One region of the Thauera sp. 63 genome, then DNA from elsewhere that is predicted to be linked to it. Evidence: predicted binding sites of a transcription regulator. Region 1 holds the regulator's gene; each other region holds the start of a gene.
What was found. The regulator sigma-54, encoded in region 1, starts transcription at its own class of promoters, with help from an activator protein. The targets are predictions, from matches to a motif close to TGGCACGCTTNCTGCTNA.
Positions count from the first base shown of each region.

Region 2: C664_RS04100 (PEP-CTERM sorting domain-containing protein) is a predicted target of sigma-54. The motif match lies at 2,208-2,225, and genes of this name have one in related genera.
Region 3: C664_RS19610 (circularly permuted type 2 ATP-grasp protein) is a predicted target of sigma-54. The motif match lies at 1,925-1,942, and genes of this name have one in related genera.

Region 1 covers NZ_AMXC01000011.1:21,989-28,530, reverse strand. The annotation lists gene recA (recombinase RecA) at 127-1,161, shown strand; gene recX (recombination regulator RecX) at 1,174-1,623, shown strand; gene lptB (LPS export ABC transporter ATP-binding protein) at 1,610-2,332, shown strand; gene C664_RS11340 (RNA polymerase factor sigma-54) at 2,340-3,800, shown strand; gene hpf (ribosome hibernation-promoting factor, HPF/YfiA family) at 3,818-4,141, shown strand; gene ptsN (PTS IIA-like nitrogen regulatory protein PtsN) at 4,278-4,763, shown strand; gene hprK (HPr(Ser) kinase/phosphatase) at 4,732-5,679, shown strand; gene ilvA (threonine ammonia-lyase, biosynthetic) at 5,795-6,542, shown strand, end outside.
Region 2 covers NZ_AMXC01000003.1:52,102-58,643, forward strand. The annotation lists gene prsT (XrtA/PEP-CTERM system TPR-repeat protein PrsT) at 1-2,126, shown strand, start outside; gene C664_RS04100 (PEP-CTERM sorting domain-containing protein) at 2,261-3,040, shown strand; gene C664_RS04105 (ABCB family ABC transporter ATP-binding protein/permease) at 3,100-4,911, opposite strand; gene C664_RS04110 (TetR/AcrR family transcriptional regulator) at 5,069-5,746, shown strand; gene C664_RS04115 (acyl-CoA dehydrogenase) at 5,801-6,542, shown strand, end outside.
Region 3 covers NZ_AMXC01000056.1:43-6,584, forward strand. The annotation lists partial or broken gene C664_RS19600 (alpha-E domain-containing protein) at 1-885, shown strand, start outside; gene C664_RS19605 (transglutaminase family protein) at 902-1,837, shown strand; gene C664_RS19610 (circularly permuted type 2 ATP-grasp protein) at 1,967-3,415, shown strand; gene C664_RS19615 (alpha-E domain-containing protein) at 3,453-4,400, shown strand; gene C664_RS19620 (proteasome-type protease) at 4,474-5,295, shown strand; gene C664_RS19625 (methyltransferase family protein) at 5,304-5,993, opposite strand; gene C664_RS19630 (phasin family protein) at 6,103-6,542, shown strand, end outside.

The DNA of each region.
Region 1 (6,542 bases):
GGCGGGCGCCGACCCGCGGCATTGCTGTATTCATTTACAGGTCTTACACTGTCGCCGTCAGAGATGCCCGACACCATCACAGCAAGCTCTGTGCCATAATTCGCCAATCACTCAGGAACGACTTTCATGGACGACAACAAGGCCAAGGCGCTCGCCGCTGCGCTCTCGCAGATCGAAAAGCAGTTCGGCAAGGGTTCGATCATGCGCATGGGCGACGGCAACGTCGAACGCGACATCCAGACCGTGTCCACCGGCTCGCTCGGGCTCGACATCGCACTCGGCCTCGGCGGCCTGCCGCGCGGTCGTGTGGTCGAGATCTACGGCCCGGAGTCATCCGGCAAGACCACGCTGACGCTGCAGGTCATCGCCGAGATGCAGAAGCTCGGCGGCACCGCCGCGTTCATCGACGCCGAACATGCACTCGACGTCGGCTATGCCGAGAAGCTCGGCGTCAACATCCAGGACCTGCTGATCTCCCAGCCCGACACCGGCGAACAGGCGCTCGAGATCGCCGACATGCTGGTGCGCTCGGGCGGCGTGGACGTGGTCGTGGTCGACTCGGTCGCCGCACTGACGCCCAAGGCCGAAATCGAAGGCGAGATGGGCGACCAGCTCCCCGGCCTGCAGGCCCGCCTGATGTCGCAGGCGCTGCGCAAGCTCACCGCCAACATCAAGCGCACCAACACGCTGGTCATCTTCATCAACCAGATCCGCATGAAGATCGGCGTGATGTTCGGCAGCCCGGAGACCACCACCGGCGGCAACGCGCTCAAGTTCTACGCCTCGGTGCGCATGGACATCCGCCGCACCGGCACGATCAAGAAGGGCGACGAGGTCGTCGGGTCCGAGACCCGCGTCAAGGTGGTGAAGAACAAGGTCTCGCCCCCGTTCAAGGAAGCGCACTTCGACATCCTGTACGGCGAGGGCATCTCGCGCGAAGGCGAGATCATCGATCTCGGCGTCGACCACAAGATCGTCGACAAGTCCGGCGCCTGGTACGCCTACAAGGGCGACAAGATCGGCCAGGGCAAGGACAACTCGCGCGAGTTCCTGCGCAACAACCCTGCGCTGGCGCGCGAGATCGAGAACAGGGTCCGCGTCGCGGTCGGTCTGCCTGAAATGCCGCCGGCGACGCCCGCTGCGGCAGCCGCCGAGGCCTGAGCGCCCGACGCCATGGCCGAGCCCAGCCTGCGCGAGCGCGCCCTTCGCCACCTCGCCCGCCGCGATCATTCGCGCGCCGAGCTGGCGCGCAAGCTCGCCGCGCATGGCGAGGCCGACGAGGTCGAGGTCGTCATCGCACGCATGGGCGAACTCGGGTTGCAGTCCGACAGCCGCTTCGCGGAAGCCTTCGTGCGCGGCAAGGCCGCGCGTTTTGGCGCGAGCCGGCTGCGCAACGAGCTGGCCCGTCGCGGTATCGAGCGCGAACTGATCGACGAGGCCATCGCCGGCGAATGTACCGAGTCCGAGATCGAGCGTGCCCGCAGCGTGCTGCATGGCCGCTTCCGCGAGCCGCCGACCGACCCCCGCGAGTGGGCCCGGCAGGCGCGCTTCCTGCAAACCCGCGGCTTTGCGCCCGACCTGATCCGCAAGCTGCTGAAAGAGCCCTACGATGAGTCTGCTTAAGGTCGCCGGTCTGCAGAAGCGCTACAAGGCGCGCACGGTGGTGCACGACGTCGGCTTCGAGGTCGGCTCGGGCGAGGTCGTCGGCCTGCTCGGCCCCAACGGGGCGGGCAAGACCACCTGCTTCTACATGATCGTCGGCCTGGTGCGTGCCGACGGTGGCCAGATCGGGCTGGACGGCAAGGATCTCACCCACCTGCCGATTCACGCCCGTGCCCGCCTCGGCCTGTCCTACCTGCCGCAGGAAATGAGCGTGTTCCGCAAGCTCACGGTGGCCGAGAACATCCGCGCGGTGCTCGAACTGCAGGGGCTGGAGTCACGCCAGATCGACGAGCGCCTGCAGGAACTGCTCGAGGAACTGGGCATCACCCACCTGCGCGACAACACCGCGATCTCCCTGTCGGGTGGCGAACGCCGCCGCTGCGAGATCGCCCGCGCGCTCGCCACCGATCCGCGCCTGATCCTGCTCGACGAGCCTTTCGCCGGCGTCGACCCGATCGCCGTGATCGATATCCAGAAGATCATCCGCTTCCTCAAGGAACGCGGCATCGGCGTGCTCATCACCGACCACAACGTGCGCGAGACGCTTGGCATCTGCGATCGCGCCTATATCATCAGCGAGGGTCGCGTGCTCGCCAGCGGCCAGCCTGACGAGATCATCGCCAACGAGAAGGTGCGCCAGGTCTACCTCGGCGAACATTTCCGCCTCTAGCGCCCGAATGAAACCCAGCCTCCAGCTCAAGCTCTCGCAGCACCTCACGCTGACGCCTCAGCTGCAGCAGTCGATCAAGCTGCTGCAGCTGTCCACGCTCGAGCTGAACCAGGAGATCGAGCGCTTCCTGCTCGAGAACCCGATGCTCGAGCGCGAGGAGATCGACGACTTCGTGCCGCAGCCCGGTCTCGCCACCAGCACCCCGCCTGCCGAACGTGAGCGCGAGCGCGAACGCGAAACCAGCGCCGAGGCCACCAGCGACGGCGAAGCAGGAAAGGCGAACGATCGCGAGGACAACGAGGAAGGCATCGACTGGTCCAACGTCGGCAGTGGCGCCCAGGCCAAGCGCGACGATGACGACGACACCGACTTCCAGGAGTTCCAGGCGGCCGAGCTGTCGCTTCGCGACCACCTCGACGAGCAGGTCGCGCTGTCGCCGCTCTCCGACCGCGACCGCGCGCTGGTGCGCTTCATCATCGAGGCGCTGGACGACGACGGCTACCTGCACCAGCCGCTCGAGGAGTTGCTCGAGTTGCTGCCACCCGAGCTCGACATCGACCTCGACGAGCTTTCCATCGCGCTGCGCCACGTACAGCACCTCGACCCTGCCGGCATCGGCGCACGCAGCCCGCAGGAATGCCTGTCGCTGCAGCTGCGAGCGATGCCCGAGACGCCGACGCAGATGCTCGCGCTCGAGATCGTTGACCAGCATCTCGAACTGCTCGCCGAGCGCAACTTCGCGCGCCTCAAGAAACACACCGGTTGCGACGACGACCAGCTGCGCGCTGCCCACGCTCTGATCTGCAGCCTCGACCCGCATCCGGGCTCGCGCCACTCCGTCTCCGAGACGCGCTACGTGCTGCCTGACGTCATCGTGCGCAAGATCCGCGGACGCTGGACCGTCAGCCTCAACCAGGACGCGATGCCGCGCCTGCGCGTCAACCGGCTCTACGCCAGCCTGCTGCAGCAGAACCGCGGCCAGGGCGGCGGCCTGACCGGCCAGTTACAGGAAGCACGCTGGCTGATCAAGAACGTCCAGCAGCGTTTCGACACCATCCTGCGGGTCTCCCAAGCCATCGTTGACCAGCAGCGGCAGTTCTTCGATCATGGAGACGTGGCGATGCGGCCACTCACTCTCCGGGAGATCGCGGACCAGCTCGAACTGCACGAATCCACCGTTTCGCGCGTCACGACGCAGAAATACATGGCGACGCCGCGCGGTGTGTTCGAACTCAAGTATTTCTTCGGCAGCCACGTCTCCACCGACACTGGCGGAGCGGCCTCTTCCACGGCGATTCGGGCGCTGATTCGTCAACTGGTGGACGCCGAGGACAGCAAGAAGCCGCTGTCCGACGCAAGGATTGCAGAAGTTTTGGGCCAGCAGGGTATCGTGGTCGCACGACGCACCATCGCGAAGTACCGCGAATCACTGAATATCCCGCCGGTCAGTCTGCGCAAATCGATCTGACAACAACAGGAGTTACCATGAATCTCAACATCACCGGGCGCCACGTCGAGGTCACCCCGGCCATCCGTGACTACGTGAGCACCAAGCTTGACCGCGTCATCCGCCACTTCGACAACGTCACCAGCGTGGCGGTGATCCTCTCCGTCGAAAAGCTGAAGCAGAAGGCCGAAGTCACGCTGCACGTGCGCGGCAAGGATCTCTTCGTCGAAAGCGACGACGCAGACATGTACGCCGCCATCGACTCGATGGCTGACAAGCTCGATCGTCAGGTGCAGAAATACAAGCAGAAGATGGCCGACCACAACCACGAAGCCCTGAAGCATCAGGAGCCGGAAGCCTGATTGCCAGGTTGCGGTTTTATGTCCGGGGTGTGGGTATAATGCGCGCGTTTTCAAGACGCGGCTTCAACGCATCCCGGTCCGTCCGATCGCCCAGCGCGGCGCCAGCGGCAACGGCGCTGCGCAAGCTCCACTGCGAATGAGCCTGATACCTCAACTCCTGCCACTGTCCAATGTGGTGGTCGATCTCGATGCAAGCAGCAAGAAGCGTGTCTTCGAACAGGCGGGGCTGCTTTTCGAGAACAACCAGGGCATCGCCCGCATTCTGGTGTTCGACAGCCTGTTCGCTCGAGAACGGCTGGGCTCCACAGGCCTCGGCCAGGGCATCGCCATCCCGCATGGCCGCATCAAGGGCCTGAAGGAAGCGGCCGGCGCCTTCCTGCGCCTGGCTGCCCCGGTGCAGTTCGATGCGCCCGATGGCCGCCCGGTGAATCTCCTGTTCGTGCTGCTGGTGCCCGAGCAAGCCAACGAGACCCACCTGCAGCTCCTGTCCGAGCTCGCGCAGATGTTCAGCGACCGCGCCTTCCGCGAGGCACTGCTGAACGCGCCCGACGCCGAACACATCCACCAGATGTTCCTCGACTGGGGTACCGATGCGGCAGACAAGCGTCGCGAGGCTGTTTGAGGCCCAGCGCGAGCGCCTTGAACTCACCCACGTCAGCGGACGTCTCGACGCCACGCTGGCCGTCGCTGAAGAGCGTATCTGGCCGGCCGACCTCGTCGGCCACCTCAACCTGATCCACCCCACGCGCCTGCAGATCATTGGCGCCGCCGAGCTGGCCTGGGCACGGCGCCAGACGACCGACAAGGTCGCCCATCACCTCAACGAGATCCTGTCGACCCGGCCACCGGCCATCATCATCGCCGACGGCTGTGCTGCCTCGAACATCATCCACGGCATCTGCGAGGCCCACGACGTCGCCCTGTTCACCACGCCGCAGCCCGCGGCCGGCGTGATCGACCAGCTGCGCCTTTACCTGTCACGGGAACTGGCCGAGAAGATCTCCTTGCACGGCGTCTTCATGGACGTGCTCGGTGTGGGCGTGCTGATCACCGGCGATTCGGGCGCAGGCAAGTCGGAACTCGCGCTGGAGCTGATCTCGCGTGGCCACGGCCTGGTGGCGGACGACGTCGTCGAGTTCTCGCGCGTCGCCCCCACCGTGCTCGAAGGACGCTGCCCGCCGATGCTGCAGGACTTCATCGAAGTCCGCGGCCTGGGCATCCTCAACATCCGCACCATCTTTGGCGAGACGGCCTGCCGGCGCAAGATGCGCTTGCGCCTGGTCTGCCACCTGGAGCGCCGTCAGCCGGGCGCGGGCGACCCCTCCCGCCTGCCCCTGCAGCAGGAGGTCAAGGACATCCTCGGCGTGAAGGTGGCGCGGGTCGTGCTGCCCGTCGCCGCGGGACGCAACCTCGCCGTGCTACTCGAAGCGGCCGTACGCTCGACGATCCTGCAGTTGCGCGGCGTCGACACGATGCAGGAACTCATCGACCGCCAGATGCGGTTGATGCAGGCCGAAGGCCACGACCCCAAGGCCTGACTCGCACCCCGTCGCGTTCCGCCGCGCGGCGTCGTGACAGCCCGCCTTGCCGCAGCGCCGCATCGGCTGCTACCCTCGATCCCTTTGCTGCTTCAGCTTCACCGCGAGCCCCCTCATGAGCACCCCCACGGATTATCTCGAGCGCATCCTCAACGCGCAGGTCTACGACGTTGCCGTCGAGACGCCGCTCGACCTCGCCACCAATCTGTCCGCGCGCGCGCACAACCGCATCTTCCTCAAGCGCGAGGACATGCAGCCGGTGTTCAGCTTCAAGATCCGCGGGGCCTACAACAAGATGGCCAAGCTGTCTCCGCAGGCACTCAAGCGCGGCGTGATCTGCGCCTCCGCCGGCAACCACGCCCAGGGCGTGGCCTTGTCGGCGGCCAAGCTCGGTGTGCGCGCAGTGATCGTGATGCCGAGCACCACGCCGGCAATCAAGATCGACGCGGTCAAGGCGCGCGGCGGCGAGGTCGTGCTCGCCGGCGAGTCCTACTCCGACGCCTACGCGCACGCCCTCGAACTCGAGAAGGCAGAGAAGCTCACCTTCGTCCATCCCTTCGACGACCCGGACGTGATCGCCGGCCAGGGCACGGTGGGCATGGAGATCCTGCGCGCGCATCCGAAGCCGATCCACGCGGTGTTCTGCTGCGTCGGCGGTGGCGGCCTGATCGCCGGCGTGGCGGCCTACATCAAGCGCCTGCGTCCGGAGACGAAGATCATCGGCGTCGAGGCCGTCGACGCCGATGCGATGACCCAGTCGCTGGCGGCGGGCAAGCGTGTCGCGCTCGATCAGGTCGGCATCTTCGCCGACGGCGCGGCGGTCAAGGAAGTGGGCGCGGAGACCTTCCGCCTGTGCCAGCAGT
Region 2 (6,542 bases), on a different contig from region 1:
GGGCGGTTGCGCTCGATCCGGGCCTGGTCGATGCGAGCGTCGCCCGCGCGGGCATCCTCATCGATCTCGGGCGCGGCGATGAGGCACGCGCAGCGCTGGTGCCGGTGCTCGACGGGGCAGTGGAGCCGCGGGCTTCCTATCTGCTGGCCTTGCTTGCAGAGCGAGCGGGCGACAGTGGGCAGTCAGCCCGGCATCTCGCCGAGGCGGCCGGGCTGGTGGATGCCCTGCCGGCGGATTGGGTCGCGGGCCATGAGCAGTTGCTGATGGTTGGGGCGTTGGCGCACCACGCAGGGCGACAGCTGGAGAAAGCGAGGAAGTACCTCGAGACCGCCGTTGGCCGCTACCCGAACAATCTCGGGGCGCGCAGGCTGCTGGCGTCGATCCATCTCGACATGGGCGACCATGCGCGAGCGACCGGTTTGCTCGAGCATGTGTTGCGCGTCCAGCCGGACGACCCGCAGGCGCTTCACCTGCTGGGGCGGGTCAATCTCGCCCAGCAGCGTTATGGCAAGGCGGCCGAACTGCTCGAGCGGGCGGCACGGGGCGGGGCCGTCGGAGCGCAGGCGGCGCTGGGCTTCAGTCGTCTCGCGGGAGGAGATACGGCGGCTGCGGTCGAGAGTCTGCAGGCGGCCTTCGACAGGACGCCGCATGATTTCGTCGTTGCCAACGCGCTGGCGAACGCCCTGATCCGGCAGGGGGATCCAAAGGGGGCACTGGCCGTGGCCGAGAAGGCGGCGGTTGCATTGCCGGGTAGCCCCCTGTCGCTGAATCTGCTCGGTGGCATGCGGGCCGCCGCCGGAGATCCAGCCGGTGCGCGCACCGCCTATTCGCAAGCGCTGGAGCGTGATGCGAACTTCCCTCCGGCCCGACTCAACCTGGCGCGCCTGGATGTGGCCGACGGACGTTTCGAGCAGGCCCGCAGCGCTTACGCCGCGCTGCTGAAGTCGAATCGCAGCGATGCCGTGGCGATGTACGAGTCCGGCCTGCTCGAGCAGAGGGTGGGCAATCCTGATGCGGCGATACGCTGGTTCGAGAAGGCCGTGGCCGAGCGCCCTGCCGATCCGCTTTTCGGTATCACCCTGGTTTCGGCCAGGGCGGCGGCGGGCGACAAGGCCGGCGCCCTGGAGGCGGCCAAGGCACTGGCGTCCCGGCGCAGTTCGGATCTCCCGGTGCTGGCGGCGCTCGCCGAAGCCCAGATCGGCATCGGGGACGAAAAGGCTGCGCAGCAGACCTTGCGCGAGATGACGAAGCTTGCCGAGTACGATGCCGCGAAGCTGGTGCGCGTCGGCTACCTGCAACTCGCTGCATCGAATCCTACCGGTGCCGCCTACGCCGCGCAGAAGGCGTTGCAGGGCAAGCCGAAGGACGAGGCGGCAATGGTGCTGGAGATCGAGGCAGCGCTGCTCGATGCGGAGGTGGGGCCGGCGACGATCGACGGGCTCGTGGCCTCACTGCGATCGACCCACCCCCGCAGCGCGAGCGGCCTCCGTCTTGCGGGGGATGTTGCCGTCACACGCGAGCGCTATGGCGAGGCGGAACGACACTACGAAGAGGCGTTCAGGCTGCAGCCGACGCTGGAGCTGCTCAAGCGGCGCGCCAGCGTCGCAGTGCTGAAGGGCGAACCGAAGTCCGCCGTGCCCCTGCTGACGACCTGGTTGGCCGACAGGGGCGAGGACGCCGGGGTAAGGGAAATGCTTGCCGAACTGTGGATGCGTGACCGCAACTGGAAGGCGGCGCGTGCCGAATATGAGCGTCTGCTTGCCGACAATCGTGCCGGGCCGAACGTGTACAACAATCTGGCCAATGTGCTGCTGATGCTGGGTGAGGGTGATCCGGTGGCGTTGGCCGAGAAGGCCTTGTCGCTGTCGCCGGGGAATGTTGGGGTGATCGATACCCTGGGCTGGTCCCTGGCCCGCGCGGGAAGGCTGGACGAGGCCATGCGCCACCTGCGGGACGCCCGCTTGCGGGCGCCGCACGACCCGGAGATCCGCTGGCATCTTGGCTATGCCCTCGCGCGCCAAGGACGCATCGACGAAGCACGTGCCGAACTGCGGCTTGCACTACAAGGGGCGCCGGGCGGCGCGTGGATCGACGAAGCCAGCGCGCTGCTCAGGGAGCTTCAATAGTGTCGGAAATCTTGACGGTCGCGTAGCTCATTGCGAAAGGCGCCTTTCGCAATGAGCTGATTTGAATGGGAAGTGCTTATTTGGCTCGATTTTTGCTAGATAGTAGCCAGAGCATCTTGTGAGTAGGCAATAAAATGAAAAAAAATGTATTGAGGTCGATTCTGGCTGCGGTGCTGTGTGCGGGATCCCTCTCCGCAATGGCCGCCACCAACTGGACGCTGACGAACTCGGCAGCGAACGAGCCCGAGGTGACTGGATGGAAGGCCACATCCAATGCTTCCGACATCTACAAGACTTCGGTCGGATACTGGAGCGGCAGCGGTATCGGTGTCGGCGGCGAGTCGTCCTCCGATGGCCAGCACGCGCTCGATAACAAGGATGGCTACGAGCTTGCGCTGCTGAGCTTCGACAGTGCGGTTCGGCTGGAGTCGGTCAGGGCGGGTTGGACCTACAACGACACGGACATCTTCGTGATGGCGTTCACCGGGCTCGGGTCGATGACTGCCGTCCAGTCGCTCGATGGCGGGACCTTCTCCAATCTGACCAGCCGTGGCTGGACGCTGATCGGCAACTACGCCGACATCGGTACCAGCACGCGGAACCTCGGTACGACTTCGGGTGCGTTCGAGAACACCTATTCGAGCTTCTGGCTGATCGGGGCCGGCGGTTTCGCGGCGGGTGTTGGTGTGACTAACGATACGTCCAGTGGTTGCATCAGTTTTGACAAATGGGGGAAATGTAAGGCCTGGGGCGATCAGCCAAAGTACGACTACCTCAAGCTTGCCAACGTCACCGGCACGGTGAAGCCGCCCAGCTCCAGTGTGGGTACGGTGCCCGAACCCGGCTCGCTCGCGCTCGCCGGCATCGCCTTGCTCGGCATGGTGGGTCTGCGTCGTCGCGAACGCGCCCACTGAGCGCCTCGGCCTGAAGTGAAGGAATTCGGCGCCTGCGGGCGCCGTTTTCTTGTCGGCGTTCAGGCGCGTGTGTCCGCGGCCTCTTCCTGCTGCTGCAGCAGCCACATCTGCGCGTATGCGCCGCCTTTCGCCAGCAGCGGGGTATGGCGGCCACGCTCGACGATGCGTCCACCGTCGAGCACGATGATCTCGTCCGCATCCATGATCGTCGACAGCCGGTGCGCGATGACCAGCGCGGTGCGGCCCTGCGCGGCGCGCTCGATCTGCGCCTGGATCGCCTTCTCGGTCTTGGAGTCGAGGGCCGAAGTGGCCTCGTCGAAGATCAGGATGGCGGGGTTCTTCAGCAGGGCGCGGGCGATCGCCACGCGCTGCTTCTCGCCGCCCGAAAGCTTCAGCCCGCGCTCGCCGACACGCGTCTCGTAGCCGTCTGGCAGCTGGCGGATGAAGTCCTCGAGCTGGGCGGCGCGCGCCGCAGCTTCCACTTCCTCGCGGCTGGCGGTGGGGCGACCGTACTGGATGTTGTAGAACAGGGTGTCGTTGAACAGCACAGTGTCCTGCGGAACGATACCGATGGCTGCGCGCAGGCTGTCCTGCGTGAGCTGACGGATGTCGTGGCCGTTGATGCGGATGGCGCCGCCCTGCACGTCGTAGAAGCGGTAGAGCAGGCGGGCGAGCGTCGACTTTCCCGAGCCGGAGTGGCCCACGACCGCCACCGTGCTGCCGGTCGGAACCTCGAAATCGACGTCGAACAGGATCGGGCGCTTGGCGTCATAGGCGAAGCTGACCTTCTCGAAGCGCACGCTGGCCGGGCCGGCCGGCAGGGGGAGGGCGTCGGCTGCGTCGGCGATCTCGCGGTGCTGGTGCATCAGGCCGAACATGCGTTCGATGTCGGTGAGCGACTGCCGGATCTCGCGGTACAGCACGCCGAGGAAGTTCAGCGGGATGTAGAGCTGGATCAGGAAGGCATTGACCAGCACGATGTCGCCGATCGTCATTTCGCCGGAGGCGACCCGGATCGCCGCCTGCCACATCATCGCGGTGACGGCCACCGCGATGATCGCCGCCTGGCCGACGTTGAGCGCAGACAGCGAGTACTGGTTGGTCACCTGCGCCTTGGTCCATTTCTGCAGCTGTTCGTCGTAGCGCCGCGCCTCGAACGCCTCGTTGTTGAAGTACTTCACCGTCTCGAAGTTGATCAGGCTGTCGATGGCGCGCGCGTTGGCGGCGGAATCCAGTTCGTTTGCCTGGCGGCGCAGCGCGGTGCGCCAGTTGGTGACCTTGACCGTAAACACGATGTAGATCACGAGTGCGGTGAGGGTGATCAACGCGAACACCGCGTCGTACTGCACCAGCAGGATGCCGATCACCAGTCCGATTTCGATCAGTGTCGGCAGGATCGAATACAGCGTGTAGCTGATCAGCGAGCCGATCGAGCGCGTGCCGCGCTCGATGTCGCGCGTCAGGCCGCCGGTCTGGCGTTCCAGGTGGAATCGCAACGACAGCGCATGCAGGTGGCGGAACACGCGCAGCGAGATCTCGCGCACCGCCTGCTGCGTGACACGGGCGAAGACGACCTCGCGCAGCTCGGTGAGCAGTGAGGTCGAGAAGCGGAAGGCGCCGTAGGCAAGGAGCAGCGCCGCGGGCACGACGATGAAGGCCTGTTCGCGCGTGATCGTGAGGTCGTCGATCAGGTGCTTGAAAACGATGGGCACCGTCACGTTCGCGCCCTTCGCCGCAACGAGGCAGGCGAGCGCGAAGATCACCCGGCCTTTGTAGGCCCAGATGAAGGGAAACAGGCTTTTCAGGGTCTGCCAGTCGTGACGTTCGGTCGGCTCGGTGGCGGGCAGGGCGGCGGAGGGGGCGCGTCTCATTGAGGCAGTCCGGGATGGGGCGGCGGAAGCGCCCGATTCTGTTGCCCGGCCGGTCGGGAGTCAAACCCGTGTCTTCCGGGGCGCCGTTCCATAAACGGCGCTTGACAGTGAATAAAGAGAATGTATTATTCAAACAAACGTTTGAAAGAGATTGCCGATGTCCGCTGAGCGCCGTAATTCACCGCCCGAAACGCGTGACCGCATCCTCGATGCGGCCGAGCGGCTGTTCGTCGAGCATGGCTTTGAAGGCACCTCGATGCGCATGATCACCGGGGCGGCGAATGCCAATCTCGCTGCGGTCAATTACCACTTCGGCAGCAAGGACGCGCTGATCCAGGCGGTTTTTCGCCGCAGGCTGACAGCGCTGAACGAGACACGGCTTGCCGCGCTCGACCGGCTGGAGGTCGAGGCGGGCGAGGCGCCCCTGAAGCCGAGCCGCATCGTCGAGGCCTTCTTCGGGACGGCGCTGGCGCTGGCTGCCGACACCGAGCATGGCGGCAACCTCTTCATGCGCCTGCTCAGTCGCACCTACGACGAGCCGAACGCCTTCGTCCGTCAGTTTCTCGCCGAGGAGTACGCCGAAGTGATGGATCGCTTCCTCGGGGCGCTTTTCCGCGCGCTGCCGGGTGTGCCGCGCACCGAGGTGATGTGGCGCTTCCATTTCATGATGGGGGCGATGTCCTTTGCCATTGCCGGCATCGAAAGCGTGCATGCGATGGCGGGCATGCCCTACGAGACCGATGACCCGGCGAAGCTCCTGCCGCGCTTGATGAGCTTCCTGCTCGGGGGCCTGCGCGCGCCGTTGCCCGACTTCGGGGCGACCGATACCGACTGATTTCAACGACAGGGCGCCGAATCGAAACCGAGCGCCCGGCAAGAGGAGAACGTGATGATCTGGTTGTTGCTGGTTTCCCTCCCTCCCTTGGCAGGTGCGCTCGCCTACGGGCGAGCGCCACTTTTTGCCTGGTTGCTGGCGGGCCTGGTGTGGCTCGCGGCAATGGGCTGGGCGGCTGACTGGCCGGTGGCGGTGACGCTGCTTGCGCTTGTCGCATATGGCGGCACGATGAGCCTGTTCCTCGTCGACGCGCTGCGCCGGCAATGGGTGACGGCGCCGATCTTCAAGGCCTTCCGCAAGGCGTTGCCGACGATGTCGCAGACCGAACGGGATGCGCTGGAAGCCGGTACGGTGTGGTGGGAGGGTGAGTTGTTCCGTGGCGAGCCCGACTGGAAGAAGCTCCAGAACTACCCTTGGCCGCGTCTCACGGCCGAGGAACAATCCTTCCTCGACAACGAGGTCGAGGAGCTGTGCCGCCTGACCAACGACTGGGCGTGCACCCAGCAGCAGGACATGCCGGCCGAGGTGTGGCGGTACATCAAGGACAAGGGTTTCCTCGGGATGATCATCCCGAAGGAATATGGCGGAAAGGGCTTCTCGGCCTATGCCCACTCGCAGGTCATCACCAAGCTGTCGACCCGCTCGTCTGCCCCGGCGGTGACGGTGATGGTGCCGAACTCCCTTGGCCCGGCGGAGCTGCTGCTGCATTACGGTACGCCCGAGCAGAAACAGCATTACCTGCCCGGACTGGCCTGCGGCCGCGAGATTCCGGCGTTCGCGCTGACCAGCCCGTGGG
Region 3 (6,542 bases), on a different contig from region 1:
CAGGCGGATTCGCCCACGGTGGCCGCGTTGGCCGAGCTGTGCCGGCGCTGCGGCGTGCTGCCGCGGGCGGGCGAGCGCGCGGAGGACGCGGAGGGTGGCGAAGGCGGCGCAAATGCGCAGGCGCTGGCGTGCGCCCTGTTCGACGACACGCGCAGCGGTAGCGTCGTCGCCAACCTGCGCATGGTGTTGCGGCTGGCCGCGCAACTGCGCGACCGCCTGTCGCCGGACAGCTGGCGCATCTACAACCGCCTCGCCGGATTTGCGACGCCGGTGACCGAGGCGCCCGGCCTGGGTGAGGCGATGCACCGCCTCGACGAATCCCTGCTGTCGCTGGTGACGCTGTCGGGCTTCGTCATCGAGAGCATGCCGCGCGACGCCGGCTGGCGCTTCCTGTCGATCGGCCGCCGCATCGAGCGCCTGCAGTTCCTCGCTTCGGCGCTGGCGGTGTTGCTGGCAGTGCCGCAGCGTGGCGCGCTCGAGGCCCTGCTGGCCGTGACCGACGGCGAGATCCGCTACCGCAGCCGTCATGCGCGCGGCCTGGCGCCGCGGCCGGTCGCGGAGCTGGTGATGTTCGACGGCGACAACCCGCGCGCCTTGCGCTACCAGCTCGATTCGCTGGTCGACCACCTGGCGCGTCTGCCCGATGGCGCCGCGCTGGGCGAGCCCCTGGCCGTGCTGATGCGCGAGCTCGATGCCGTCGCCGACTGCAACTGTCTGGCCGGCCTTGCTGCCGACGGCCGGGCGACCCACGATGCCGCGGCCTGCGCCACGGTCTTCGGCCTGCTCCAGCGCATCTGGGCGGCCGGCAACACGCTGTCGGACGTCCTCTCGCAGCGCTACTTCACCCACCTGGACGCGCGCAGCCATGCTACGGCCTCCCGCTGAACGGCCCGCCGACGCGATGCAGTTCTACGAGCTGCTTCACGACACGACCTACCGCTACACCAGCCCGGTGCTGCTGTCGCAGCAGGTCGCGCACCTGCGGCCGCGTGAAAGCCTGCGCCAGCGGCTGGTGTCGTACGTGCTGGAGATTGATCCGGTGCCGGCGCAGCGGCGCGAGCGGACGGACTTCTTCGGCAATCCGGTGAGCTGCTTCAGCCTCTATGCCGCGCACGACCGCCTGAGCGTGCGGGCGCGCAGCCGCGTCGGCGTGCTCGCGCCGGACTGGCCGGACCCGGCTGCCAGCCTGCCGTGGGAGGCGGCGCGCGACCATCTGCGCGATGCCCTGTCGGGCCATGCGCCGCTGCAGGCCGAGGCGCGCGACGCCGGGCAGTACCGCTTCGCCTCGCCCTTCGTGGCGCTTGGCGCCGAGGCGGCGCGCTACGCGGACTACGCCCTGCAGTGCTTCACGCCCGAACGTCCGCTGCTCGAGGCGAGCGCGGCGCTGTCTGCGCGCATCCACGCCGATTTCCGCTTCGATCCGGCCGCGACCGACGTCGCCACGCCGGTCGCCCAGGTCTTCGCCGCGCGGCGCGGCGTGTGCCAGGACTTCTCGCAGCTGATGATTGCCTGCCTGCGTTCGCTCGGGCTGGCGGCGCGCTACGTGTCGGGTTACCTGCTGACCGCGCCGCCACCGGGGCAGGCGCGGCTGGTCGGGGCCGACGCCTCGCACGCTTGGGTGGGCGTGTGGTGTCCCGGCGTGGGCTGGGTGGAGTTCGATCCGACCAACGACATGCAGCCCGGCGATGGCCACATCACGCTGGCCTGGGGGCGCGACTACGGCGACGTGTGTCCGCTGCGCGGCGTCATCCTCGGTGGGGCCGGGCATGCCGTCGAGGTGGCGGTGACGGTGATGCCGGTGGAGGCCGCATGCGACGACATCCGCGCACCATGTTGATGCATCGGATGCCGTGGTGGTGCGCACCACCGCAGTGCCCGCCGCGCAGCAGGCTGCGAAGCCGCATCCGTGCGTGCTTCGCGGGATTGGCACGCTTTCTGCTGAATCGCGTCGCAAGGGAGCCCAATCATGACCGCAGACAGCACGACCACCGCCGCGAAACCCTACGATGAAATGCACGCCCCGGATGGCGCCGTCCGTCCGCACTACCTCGCCTACGCCGACTGGCTGGCCGACACGCCGCGCGAGCGCATCGAGCGCAAGCGCAGCGAGGCCGACGTCGCCTTCCACCGCGTCGGCATCACCTTCAACGTGTATGGCGCCGAAGGGGGCAAGGAGCGCCTGATTCCCTTCGACCTGCTGCCGCGGATCATTCCGGGCGAGGAGTGGACGGCGCTCGAAGCCGGCCTGCGCCAGCGCGTGAAAGCGCTCAACGCCTTCCTCGCCGACATCTACCACGGCCAGGAGATCCTGCGCGCCGGCCGCCTGCCGGCCGACCAGGTGCTCAACAACGCCCAGTTCCGCGGCGAGATGAAGGGCGTCGAGGTGCCGGGCGGCCTGTACGCGATGATTGCCGGCATCGATCTGGTGCGGGCGGCGGGCGCGGACGGCAAGGGCGAGTACTACGTGCTGGAGGACAACCTGCGCGTGCCCTCGGGCGTGAGCTACCTGCTGGAGAACCGCAAGATGATGATGCGGCTCTTCCCCGACCTGTTCTCGCGCTACAACGTGCAGCCGGTCGAGCACTACCCCGATCTACTGCTCGAGACCCTGCGTGCGGTTGCGCCCGCCGGCGTGCTGGACCCGACGGCGGTGGTGCTGACACCCGGCGCCTACAACAGCGCCTACTTCGAGCACAGCTTCCTCGCCCAGCAGATGGGCGTCGAGCTGGTCGAGGGGCAGGACCTGTTCGTCAAGGACGACACCGTCTACATGCGCACCACCCAGGGACCGCGCCGGGTCGACGTGATCTATCGCCGCCTTGACGACGACTTCCTCGACCCGCAGGTGTTCCGCCCCGATTCGATGTTGGGCGTGCCGGGCCTGATGTCCGCCTATCGCGCCGGGCGGGTGACGCTGGCCAACGCGGTCGGCACCGGCGTGGCCGACGACAAGTCGATCTACCCCTACGTGCCGGAGATGGTGCGCTTCTACCTCGGCGAGGAACCGATCCTCAACAACGTGCCGACCTACATGTTGCGCGAGCCGGACGACCTCGCCTACACGCTTGCGCACCTGCCCGAACTGGTGGTGAAGGAAGTCCATGGCGCCGGGGGCTACGGCATGCTCGTCGGCCCGGCCGCGACCCGTGCCGAGATTGAGGACTTCCGCCAGCGCATCCTCGCCGCGCCCGAGAAGTACATCGCACAGCCCACGCTGTCCCTGTCGACCTGCCCGACCTTCGTCGACGCCGGCATCGCACCGCGCCACATCGACCTGCGCCCCTTCGTGCTGTCCGGGGGCAAGGAGATCCGCATGGTGCCCGGCGGCCTGACCCGTGTGGCGATGAAGGCCGGCTCGCTGGTGGTCAATTCCTCGCAGGGCGGGGGCACCAAGGACACCTGGGTCGTCAACTGAATCCGATCGCGCATCGAATCACGCCGGGAGAATCATCATGCTGAGCCGCACCGCCGACCACCTGTACTGGATGGCACGCTACACCGAACGTGCCGAGAACACCGTGCGCATGCTGGACGTGTCCTACCGCATGTCGCTGCTGCCACGCAATAACGGCTGCTACGACGACGGCTGGGGCGCGATCCTCGCCATCAGCGAGTTGACCGAGGCCTTCGCCCGCACCGGACGGCCCTTGACCCCGCGTGACGTCATCGAGTTCGTCGTGCTCGACCGCAACAACCTGTCGAGCGTCTGGAACTGCCTGCGTGCCGCGCGCGAGAACGCGCACGCGGTACGCGGCACGCTCACCGCGGAGATGTGGGAAACCACCAACGCCACCTGGCTCGAGATCCGCGACATGACGCCGGAGAAGCTGCAGGCCACCGACCTGGGCGAGTTCTTCGAGTGGGTGAAGTTCCGCTCGCACCTGCTGCGCGGCGTCACCTTCGGCACCATGCTGCACGACGACGCCTTCCAGTTCGTGCGCCTGGGCACCTTCCTCGAGCGCGCCGACAACACCGCACGCCTGCTCGACGTGAAGTACCACAGCCTGCTGCCGCAGAACGAAAGCCCGACCAGCACCACCGATTACTACCAGTGGGGGGCGCTGCTGCGCTCGGTCTCGGCCTTCGAGACCTATCGCCACGTCTATCGCGACGTCATCACGCCTTACAAGGTCGCTGAACTGCTGATCCTCAACGATGCCATGCCGCGTTCGCTGCATTCCTGCGTGGATGCGGTCAACGACATCCTCGGCCAGATCGCCAATCTGCATTCGGCCGAGGCCGCACGCCAGGCCGGCGAACTGCACGCGACCCTGCACTATGGCCGCATGGACGACATCTTCGACACCGGACTGCATCCGTGGCTGGAGCGTTTCCTCGAGCGCATCAACCGCCTGGGGGACCGCATCGGCGACAACTTTCTCGTTCCGGTCGCCGCCTGAACGCTTGATGGCGCTGCCGCCCGCCGATCCGCCGGGCGTCGTCGTCGAGCAATGACCTGACAGGATTGCCTGCATGACCTACTGCGTTGCGATGTGCCTCGACGAGGGGCTCGTCTGTCTGTCCGACTCGCGCACCAATGCGGGCGTGGACCACATCAACACCTTCCGCAAGATGACGGTGTTCGAACGCCCCGGCGACCGCGTGCTGGTGCTGATGAGCGCCGGCAATCTCGCCATCACGCAGTCGGTCATCAACATCCTGCGCGAGCATGCGGCGGTGCAGGACCGCCAGAGCCTGTGGAACGCGCCGACGCTGTTCGAGTGCGCGCGCCTGGTCGGCGACACGATCCGCCGCGTGCATCAGCGCGACGCCGAGGCGCTGCAGCAGTTCGGCGTCGACTTCAACGCCTCCTTCATCCTCTGTGGCCAGATCGCCGACGAGCCGCCGCGGCTGTTCAACATCTACGCCGCGGGCAACTTCATCGAGGCCTCCAGCGACACGCCGTACTTCCAGATCGGCGAGTCCAAGTACGGCAAGCCGATCATCGACCGCGTGGTGAACTGCCACACCTCGCTCGACGAGGCGGCCAAGTGCGCGCTGATCTCGATGGACTCGACGATCCGCTCCAACCTGTCGGTCGGCCTGCCGCTCGATCTGCTGATCTACAGGCGCGACGGCCTGAAGGTGACCCGCCATGTCAGCATCGACTGGGACAATCCGTATTTCGACATGATCCACGGCCAGTGGGGTGCCAGCCTGCGGCGGGTGTTCGCCGAACTGCCCGATCCCGACTGGACGACCTGGCCGCAGGAAATCGAGCCGCGGCCGCGCATCCAGGACGTGCCCGAGGCAATGTTGCGCGAGCCGGCCGCGGGCGACGTGTCCGCCGACTGAGGCGGGCTTCAGCCGCGGGGCCGCGGTTGCACCTCCGCGGCCGCTGCCGTCCGTGCCCGCGCCTCCAGGGCGCGGGCCTCCTCGCGGCGCAGGATGTGCCCGGGCCAGGGCACCAGACCGGCCACGCGCCGACGGTAATCCGCATAGACTGCGCCGTGGAAGGCCAGCAGCTTGCGCTCCTCGAGCAGCGAACCGAGCCACAGGTACAGGGTGATGCACAGCGTGCTCACGAGCCGAGCCTCGTCCATGTCCCGCGTCCACAGGATCACCAGGCCGAGGCTGTACCAGGGGTGGCGGACGTAGCGGTGCAGCGGTGACAGCCGCAGCCGGCCGGGATCCTCGACCGCGCGGTGCGTCTTGCGCCACTGCGCGCCGCCGCTGAACTCCGCCATGTCGTAGTAGCGCGTCGACCACACGAAGCCCGCCACGGCCGCCAGCGCCAGCCCGTTCGCCACCCAGGCCCACGGCCCGCTCCAGCTCCACAGCAGGGCGCCGCGCCAGTCGAAGGTCAGCCACAGCGGGGGCAACAGCAACACCACCGCCAGCAGGTTGAAGCCCAGCCGGTAGCCGTGCGCCCGGTGCGGCCAGCGCGCGGCGACCCAGCGCTTGACCGTCAGCGAGGCGAGCGCGGAATGCAGCACCGCGTAGGCGCTCCAGGCCAGCACCAGCAGCACGACTTGAATCGCCGACAGTGTCATGGTTTCGGAAATCCCCGCATAAAAAACGCTTGCGTTAATCTATGTTGCAGTGCAACATAAAACCACACCGCAGGATTGCTTCGGTGTCACCCACGCAAAGGAGTACACCATGAACGCCTCGCCCGAGAAAATGCTCGCCACCTTCAAGACCGCCACCGAAGCGCGCGTCGCCGACCTGTCCGCCGCCGGCGACAGCCTGATGTCGGCTGCCGAGCATCTGACCGCCCTCAACCTGAACACCACCCGCGCCCTGCTCGACGACGGTATCGCGCTGAGCCAGGCCCTGCTCGCCGCGCGCGATCCCAAGGCGCTGGTCGAGCTGCAGCTCGGCACCGTTACCCCTGCGCTGCAGAAGAGCTTTGCCTATGCCAAGACGGTCGGCAGCGTCGCCAGCCAGACCCAGGCCGAACTGCTGAAGCTGGTTGAGGCCGGCATGTCGCAGTGGCTGCAGGGCGTGATCGTGACGCTCGAAGGCCTGAACCGCAATGCGCCGATGGGCTCGGATTTCGCCGTCACCGCGCTCAAGACCGCCGTGGTCAATGCCTCGTC